Regions from separate parts of the Clostridium sp. CTA-19 genome, predicted to be linked through region 2. Evidence: riboswitches for the same ligand, from Rfam matches in the RefSeq annotation. Region 2 holds a riboswitch; each other region holds the start of a gene.
What was found. A riboswitch is a leader RNA that binds a small molecule or an ion and turns the genes downstream of it on or off. The one in region 2 is predicted to bind lysine.
Positions count from the first base shown of each region.

Region 1: it holds a riboswitch for lysine, as region 2 does, so the genes downstream of both, lysA (diaminopimelate decarboxylase) here and ACYUE0_RS09750 (amino acid permease) in region 2, are expected to answer to the same signal.
Region 3: it holds a riboswitch for lysine, as region 2 does, so the genes downstream of both, kal (3-aminobutyryl-CoA ammonia lyase) here and ACYUE0_RS09750 (amino acid permease) in region 2, are expected to answer to the same signal.

Region 1 is NZ_BAAABH010000009.1:59,343-62,638, reverse strand. It holds gene ACYUE0_RS06950 (DUF6483 family protein) at 1-165, shown strand, start outside; gene lysA (diaminopimelate decarboxylase) at 346-1,641, opposite strand; lysine riboswitch at 1,768-1,944, opposite strand; gene eutM (ethanolamine utilization microcompartment protein EutM) at 2,144-2,434, opposite strand; gene ACYUE0_RS06935 (phosphate propanoyltransferase) at 2,512-3,162, opposite strand; gene ACYUE0_RS06930 (acetaldehyde dehydrogenase (acetylating)) at 3,162-3,296, opposite strand, start outside.
Region 2 is NZ_BAAABH010000015.1:22,011-25,306, reverse strand. It holds gene ACYUE0_RS09750 (amino acid permease) at 1-1,395, opposite strand, end outside; lysine riboswitch at 1,586-1,759, opposite strand; gene ACYUE0_RS09745 (ligand-binding sensor domain-containing protein) at 1,876-3,296, opposite strand, start outside.
Region 3 is NZ_BAAABH010000024.1:29,995-33,290, reverse strand. It holds gene ACYUE0_RS13130 (cell wall-binding repeat-containing protein) at 1-902, shown strand, start outside; lysine riboswitch at 1,583-1,760, shown strand; gene kal (3-aminobutyryl-CoA ammonia lyase) at 1,936-2,316, shown strand; gene kce (3-keto-5-aminohexanoate cleavage enzyme) at 2,605-3,296, shown strand, end outside.

The DNA of each region.
Region 1 (3,296 bases), on a different contig from region 2:
TTTGAAGCTGTATACTCTCACAAATTACCTGAGTTGTTAGAATTGGCATTATTTTTTTACGAAGAAATTAATAAATTTTCCTTAGACAAGTTAATTGATTGTAATTTTTCAAAAGAAGAAATTTTAGATGGTCTAAATACTATAAAAAAAATTTACAATGTTTAAAGAAAACAAAAGGTTTAAAAATATACTTTCTATTTTTAAACCTTTCTAATTATGTTTATCATTTTCAAAATTATTCACTTTCACCAAGAAACATCTTTAAAATTTTTTTATAATTAGTGGGTGCCAAAATTTAATACTTTCATTTAAATATATAACTTTTTAAAATTTTAGTTTTATCATCTATACTACTTCTAATTTAAATAAATCTTCATAACTTTGTCTTTTACATATTAATTTGCTTTTTCCATTTTGTACTGATACTACTGCTGGTTTTGTTATTTTATTGTAGTTTGATGCCATTGAATATCCATATGCACCAGTTGATGAAACTATTAATATATCTCCACTTTTAATGTCCATAATATTAGTATCTGTTATAAGTATATCACCACTTTCACAACACTTACCTGATATTGTAACTTGGTTTTTTCTCTTTTCTCCTATTTTATTAGCAATTGCACATTCATATCCTGCTTGGTATAAGGAGGGTCTTATATTATCTGTCATTCCACCATCTACACTTACATAAGTTCTTATACCTTTTATATGTTTCATAGCTCCTACTGTATATATTGTACTTCCCCCATTTGCTACTATTGACCTTCCTGGTTCTATTATTAAAATAGGTACTTTTATATCAATTTTTTTACATACTTCCTCTGTTTTTTCTATTATCGCTTCACAGAATTTTTTTATTGTTTTCGGTTTATCTTCTTCCGTATAATAAACTCCCATCCCTCCACCTAAATCTACTTCTTTTATATCTATGTTATAGGATTCCTTTATTTCTTTTACTAAGTTCATCATTATTTTAACTTCATCTAAATACGGCTCTACTTCAAATATTTGTGACCCTATATGCGCATGTATCCCTACTAACTCTATATTTTTATAATTATTTAATTTCTCTAATGCGTTATATAAATCTCCATTTGATAATGTAAATCCGAACTTAGAGTCAATTTGTCCAGTTTTTATATATTCATGTGTGTGCGCTTCTATTCCAGGAGTTATCCTAAAGTAAACAGCTTGTTTTTCACCTTTTTCTTCACAAATTTTTTCTAATAATTCTAATTCATAATAGTTGTCTACAACAAATCTTCCAACTCCTAGTTCTACACCCATTTTTATTTCTTCTATTGTTTTATTATTTCCATGAAATAATATTTTTTCCATAGGGAATTGGGCCTTATATGCTGTATATAATTCTCCTCCTGATACTACATCAAGACATAACCCTTCTTCATTTATTAACTTACACATATATATAGGTAAAAATGCTTTACCTGCATAAGCCACTCTATTATTTTCTTTATTTACTCTAAAATGTTTTGCATACTCTCTACAGTTATTTCTAACTAACTCTTCATCAAATACGTAAAGTGGTGTTTGATATTTTTCTCTAAGTTCTTTACAACTTACACCCCCTATATACAATTCATTTTCTTTTACCAACATAGTTCCTTGTAATTTCATAATAGTTTCCTCCTAATTTTGGGTATTTTGCTTTTGCTACAGGGTGTGTATATCTTTTTAAATATAAAAAACCCCTTAAGTAACACTTAAGGGGACATAAAATCAATATAAATATACCATTTATTCCTCAAATGTAGCTCAACACAATTTAAACTTGTGACAGTTATGCATATATTTTATACATACCCAGGTATATAACCTTAAAGCATAAGTTATATCCTTCGGCGATAACTCCTTTTCCAATAAATCATTGTGCTTACCTCATTATTGGTACTTATAAATATCGCGACCTCTACAATCAATATTCTTTTATTTAATACGTTATTTTACATATGATTTTTATATTTGTCAACAGTTTTTTTATATTTTATTTAGTATAAACCTTATTTAATTTATAATTAATCTAATTTTATTTAACTAAATTTTTATAAAAAAAGGAGCTATTGCTCCATTAATTTTTATAAGTTAATTTTGCAATAACTCCTTCATTTTAATTAAAATACTATTTTACAGCTTCTTTAGCTGTTGGAAGAATTACTTCAACCTCAGAATGTGGACGAGGTATTACGTGAACTGATGTTAATTCTCCAACACGTTGTGCAGCAGCAGCACCAGCATCTGTAGCAGCTTTAACAGCTCCAACATCTCCTCTAACCATAACAGTTACAAGTCCGCCTCCAACATATTCTTTACCTATTAAGTATACATTTGCAGCTTTAACCATAGCGTCTGCTGCTTCTATTGCTCCTACTAAACCTTTTGTTTCTATCATTCCTAATGCATCGTATTTCATTTGAAAATCCTCCTAAATATAGTTATTTTTTTATTTTATTTTTAATTATAAACTCTTATTTTAATCTTGTGGTTTTCTTATTTTACTATTGTTATTTTTGATTTTGAGTTAATGCCCATTGCATTAGCTTCTTCTATGTCAAGATGGCATTCAAGCTTTGAAGTATCATTAGCTCTAATAGCGACGTTGCTATATGTTCCGCCTCTTAAATCATCAAATTTTATTGATACTATCTCTCCATCACACACGCCTAAATTTTTAGCATCTTCAGGTGTCATGTGGATATGTCTTTGTGCAACTATTAAACCTTCTTCTAGCTGAACAGAACCTTTTGGTCCAACTAGTGTAATTCCAGCTGTTTTGCTTAATTCTCCAGACAGTCTTACATATTGTGCTGCACCAAGTTTAATACAGTCTCCCATTAGCACTTCAATTTGAGACTTACTTCTTGCTGGTCCAAGAATTCTAATTTTCTCAATTGCACCTTTTGGTCCACAAATTGTGATAGTTTCTTTGCATGCATATTGTCCAGGTTGAGATAAGTCTTTAAGTTTTGTAAGGTTATAACCTTCACCAAATAGAGTATTTATATCTTTTTGTGAAAGGTGTGCATGTCTATTAGAAACACCTACTGGAATTTCAGATGAATTTCCAGTAATTACAGCATTTGATCCTTTATCCTTCACAGCTTCTAATAAAACCTTTAGTAATTCTTCGTAATTTTCCATTAGTTGTTCCCCTTCATAGTAGCAATTATTTGATTAACTAAGTCTAAAAGTTCTTCATTTTTTCCGCTTTCATTCTTAGCTTCGCTACTACATTCAGTACAATTATTAGTATTTTTAACTGAATCATTAACTTT
Region 2 (3,296 bases):
ATCTTCTAATTTTATTACTTTAGTCTTATTTTTAATTTTATATCCAACGTATAAAATTAGGAATAATGGTAATCCAATATAAGATGCTATCAAGCCTTGCCAATCTATTGTATCCCCACTTAAATAGCTATATCCTTGTCCTATTATTATTATTACACACATTACCAATGCAATAATTGGCCCTAGTGGATATAATTTAGCTTTATATTTTAAATCAGATAATTTTTTATCTTGTGCTATATAGGCTTTTCTAAACCTATAGTGACAAAGTGCAATGCCTACCCAAGCTATAAATCCGGCTAATCCTGATGCTGCTACTAACCATACATAAACTGTATTTTCTGCAAAAGCTCCTGTTAAAAAACATATTGATGCAATAGCAGTAGTTAATACTATAGCATTAACAGGAACTCCTTTTGAATTAGTTTTTGCAAAAGCTTTTGGTGCCATTCCATCCTTAGCCATAGCATGTAACATTCTACTTGATGCATACATTCCTGAATTTCCTGCTGATAATATTGATGTTAAAATTACAGCATTCATTATTGATGCAGCCATAGGTATTCCTGCTCTTTCAAAAACAACAGTAAAAGCACTTTGTTCTACTCCTAATTCAGTATAAGGTATTATAGCTCCAATAATAACAATAGTTCCTAAATAAAATATTAATATTCTCCAAAATATAGTACTTACTGCCTTAGGTATAGTTTTCTCTGGATTTTCACTTTCAGCTGCTGCGACCCCAACAAGTTCTGTTCCTTGAAATGCAAATCCAGCCAATAAAAAAATCATAAATATTGAATTTTTACCTCCAACAAAAGGCCCTCCATTTGAAGTAAAGTTTTCAAATCCTATCCTTTCCCCACCTATTACTCCTAAAATAGTTAAAACTCCAATTATCAAAAATATTATTACTGTAACAATTTTTATACTAGCAAACCAATATTCTGATTCTCCAAAAGCTTTAGAAGATAACAAGTTCAATCCTACTATTATAGTTAAAAATATAATACTCCATATAACTGGCTTTACATCTGGAAACCAATATTTCATTATCAACCCACCAGCTACCATTTCTGCTGCTATCGTTATTGCCCAGTTATACCAATAATTCCAACCAAGTGCAAATCCCAATGATGGATCTATAAATTTTGTTGCATAAGCACTAAAGGAACCAGATATAGGCATATATGTAGCCATTTCCCCCAAACTAGTAATTAAAAAATATACCATAACGCCAATTAACCCATACGCTATTAGTGCGCCTCCTGGACCTGCCTTATGTATGGTATCTCCCATTGCAAGAAATATACCTGTACCTATGGCACCTCCCATTGCAATCATGTTTAGATGTCGTGATTTTAAACCTCTTTGTAACTCTTCATTGTTTTGCATTACTTTCCTCCTTATGGGCATTTTATTAGGTAATCCATAATAACTGCTCAATTATTAATTCCCATAAGTAATTAACCAAGATACATCCACATTGAATAAACTGAATAATTATTCATATTCTAAAAAACAAAAAACCATAAGCATATACTTATGGCTTCGAATTCTTTTAAAAAATAATCTTCAAAGTTTATAAAGTAATAGCCCTCCACAAAATATTTTGTGACAGTTTTACATATATTCTATATAAAACCAGCTAATAGCCTTAAAGCATCCGCTATTAACTTCGGCAAAATTTCCTTTTTTATTACTTCATCGTGCTTGTCTCCATAATAATACTCTTAAATTTTGCTCCTCTATCTTAATTATTTACTTTTTAATATATGTATTATTATGCATCTTTTAAACTTTCAAGTCAATACATATTATATTTTTCAGAATTATATCTCATTTCCAATTTTTCTAATTTTCACATATTGAAAATTATTGATAAATTGGCAACGTTATTATAAATTCACTTCCTTTTCCTAATTCGCTTTTCAATTCAATAGTTCCTTTATGAAGTTTTATTAATTGCATTGTAAGTGTTAACCCAAGACCACTTCCACCATGTTCTTCTGACGATTTATCATAAGCTTGAGAAAATCTATTAAATATACTTTCATGATTCTGTTTATCTATGCCAACTCCAGTGTCTCTTACAGATATAGATATGGTATCACCGTTATCAAATATTCTTATTTCTATTAGCCCACCTCTATTAGTAAATTTAACTGAGTTCCCTATTAAATTAATTATGCATCTTTCAATATCACTTGGATCACATTCTATAATCTTTTCCTCAATTTCAGGATCAATTATAAGTTCTATACCTTTATCTTCTATAAATTCTTTCATAGATAAAGCTAATTCTTCAACTAAATAAACTATATCCACCTTTTGTATATGAATTTTATAACTTCCTGAGTCAATTTTTGATGTATCAATTATATTATTTATAAGCCTTAGCAATCTATTAGAATTTTTGGTCATAACATCTAAATAATATATCATTTTTTCATTTTGTATTGTTATTTTATCTATAGTAAATCTATTTAAAAGTTGAAGTGTAGACATAACAACATTTAATGGAGTCCTTAGTTCATGTGATAAATTAATAAAATAGTTGTTTTTATATCTTTCTGTTTCTATTAATTTGTCATATAATTTTTTGTTTTCCTTTAATTTTGTGTTAAGTTCAAAAGTTCTTTGATGTACCATCTTTTCTAATATATTTACATAATTCCATATTATATATATAAGTAAAGTTAATATTAAAATATAAATCAAGTATGCAATAGGAGTTCTCCAAGGAGGATTCATTATATTTATCGATAATTTGGTCTCCTCGCTCCAAATCCCTGCAGTATTTCTAGCTTTAACTGTAAACACATATTTCCCTGGTGGTATATTAGTGTAATTACCATAATTCCTATTTTTACAATATACCCATTCCTTATCAAATCCATTTAATTTATAGCAATATTCAGTTTTAGATGTATTGTTGTATTCTGGAAGAAAAAATTCTACATTAAAGTGATTTTCGTTATATTTAAGTGTAATGTTTTTATTATATTTTAATATATTTCCATTAAATAAAACCTCTTTAATAACTACTTTGGGAATATAATTATCTTGATTTAGATTTTTAGGATAAAACGTGCTAAATCCATTAATTCCACCAAAAAACATTTCTCCTGATTTACTTTTAAACATAGAATAAGAATTAAACTCATTACTTTGCAATCCATCTGTTACATTAAATTTTAAAAATTTATTTTGTTTTATATCTAATTTTGATATACCATTATTAGTACTCATCCATGGATTTTGTTCTTCATCTATAAGAAGACCATAAACAAAAT
Region 3 (3,296 bases), on a different contig from region 2:
TAATCTTAACACCTAAGGATTCTGTTGCATCAGAAGTGAAAAACTTTATATCAGAAAATAGTATTTCAAAAAGCTATGTGATTGGAGGAACATCAGCAGTTTCTGAAAATGTAGCAAATGAGTTTAAAAATGTAGAAAGAATTTCAGGTGCAAACAGGTTTGAAACAAATGCTAATATATTTAAAAAATTTATTAGTGACATAAGTTTTGATACTGCTTATGTTGCAACTGGTATGAATTATCCTGACGCATTAGCAGGTAGTGCATTAGCGGGAAAAACTAATTCACCATTAATATTAACAAATGGAAGTGTTATAGAAAATGATAATTTTGAATATATAAGAGGTCAAATGTCAAAAGAAATATACATATTAGGTGGACCAACTGTAATAAATGATTCTGTAATGGATACGTTAAAAAAAGAAATGGGATATGGTGAAATAAAGCATGTTATAGATAAGGATATTGAAGTAAAGCATAAGTCACAAGCTAAATTACCTACAACGGTGACAGCATTACTTACGGACGGAAGAGAAAAAGAAATTTTTGCTGAATGGGATGTAAGATCAATTGATACATCAAAAATAGGAACAAAATCTTATACTGGAGTAGCTATGGGTAAAGAAGTTACTTTAACTGTTAAAGTAGTTCCAGTAATAGAAAAACTAGATGACATGAGTGCAGTAATAGAAAAAGGTGATAACTTTACATTCCCTACAACAGTTAAAGCTACAATGAGTGATAATACTATAAAAGAATTTAATATTGTTTGGAATAGCACTGCTTTAGATAGCAATAAAGTTGGTACTTACAAATTTATAGGTACAATAGATGGTGAAGATAAAAAAGTAAATTTAACTGTTACAGTAAAAGATATATTTAGGGTTTTAGATATTAAATAAATAAAAACAATTAGAAATAGAAAATGAGACAGGGTTAAAATTAATTTTAACCCTGTCTCGCTTTTTGTATAAAGTTTAAAATTTTAACATTAACTTATATAGGGTTCCAAATTAAATTTTAAACTTATTCATTTATCAAATGAGAAAATTCAAATTAATATTTTATCAATAACTAACTGTATTTGTACTTATTTTCTCAACTAATAACAAAAATTTGATGTATAAATTTAAATTGGAGCTTGTTTCTCTATAATTTTATGAAGTGAGAATCTTAAATGAAAAATTATTTCCCTATAAAATTAACAATTAAAATTATTATTAAAACTAAAGGGATTGTATCTGATATCGAGTATTGTAGGAGGCACAATAATTTTAAGTAAAAAATTAAGTAATATGTAAAAAACAAGATATTATAATAGAAAAATGGTAGGATTTAAAACTTTAGAGCGATAAAATATTTAAAAAAAATTAAAATGATACTAAACTAAAAGCTGTTTAATTTCAAATATATAAAAAAATATATAAAAAATTAATCGAAAAATACTTAACTTAACTTAAAATTGTCGAAACAAAAATAAATTTTCTGAAAATAATATTGATTTTTAAAACAATGAATATTATAATATATATAGACGGTGAATTTACCGTTTGAATTTATTCTATAGCCAAACTAAATATTGTACATAAATAGAGGAGCAAATAATAGGCTAACAATTATGTGATAAAGTGAAGAACCACTGATAATAATTGTGAAGGGTTTATTTGCCGAAAGATTAAAATTGTTCTTAAATTTAATCTTGGGTGTAGAAAGGATATTTCTGCAACTGTCATAAGATTTTATGGTGCGCTATTTGTGTGATGAATTATGTTAAATTTCATTGCATCAATGGGTATTATATAATCTTTTGAAATTAAAAGAATATGTTATATAATGCTCTGATAAGTGCTGAAATTTTCAGTGCTTTTTTATTTTGTATAAAGTTATTTTATACAAAACATTGTATTTCAATTATTATATGGGGGTGGATTACATATGAAATCTATTATTAGAATGAGAATGAGTGCTCATGACGCACATTACGGTGGAAACTTAGTTGACGGTGCTCGTATGTTACAATTATTTGGAGACGTAGCAACAGAGTTATTAATCATTAATGATGGTGATGAAGGATTATTTAAAGCTTATGATAGCGTAGAATTTTTAGCACCAGTTTATGCAGGGGATTATATAGAAGCTGTAGGCGAAATCGTTAAAGTAGGAAATAGTTCAAGAAAAATGGTTTTTGAAGCTAGAAAAGTTATAGTTCCAAGACCAGATATAAATGATTCAGCTTGTGACGTATTAGAAGAACCAATAGTTGTTTGTAAAGCTAGCGGAACTTGTGTAGTACCAAAAGATAAAAAAAGAAAATAAGAAAATAAGAAATAGAATGAAAGTTTTATATAAAAAGATTTAGTAAATTGTTTAATATATTAATATTTCAATAAGAACGTTTAAAAGGGTTAAAAATATCAATAGATTATGGAAAAAACCTTTATTACAGGGAAGTTCTAAAGACTATCTGAATAAAGTAAAATTTTAAACAGACTATGATAACGTTTAGTTATAAAAAACTTGTTAAAAAAATAACAATAATTTATTTGTATGTGTATACAGACGCCAAATTAAATTATTAATGTGTTTTGAAAAGAGGGGAAAAATATGGATAAGTTAATTATTACAGCTGCTATATGTGGAGCAGAAGTAACAAAGGAAAATAATCCAAATGTTCCTTACACTGTTGAAGAAATAGGGGAAGAAGCTTATAAAGCATATAAAGCAGGTGCAAGTGTAATTCACTTACACGTTAGAGAAGATGACGGTAAACCAACTCAATGTAAAGATAGATTTAAAGCTTGCATTGATGAAATAAGAAAAAGATGTAAAGATGTTATAATTCAACCTTCAACAGGTGGAGCGGTTGGAATGTCTAATGCAGAAAGACTTCAACCAGTTGAATTGAAACCAGAAATGGCAACACTTGATTGTGGTACTTGTAATTTCGGTGGAGATGAAATTTTTGTTAATACAGAAAATACAATAAAAGAATTCGGAGAAAAAATGATCGCTTTTAATGTAAAACCTGAAATAGAGGTTTTTGATAAAGGTATGATCGATATGGCAATAAGATTAGAAAAAAAAGGTTATATTAAAAAACCTATGCACTTTAACTTTGTAATGGGTGTAAACGGTGGTATAAGCGCAGACATGAGAGATTTCTTATTCATGAAGGACAGTATACCAGCAGGAAGTACTTACACAGTTTCAGGAATAGGTAGAAATGAATTTACATTAGCTGCAATGTCAATGCTTGCTGGAGGACATGTAAGAGTTGGATTTGAAGATAATGTATA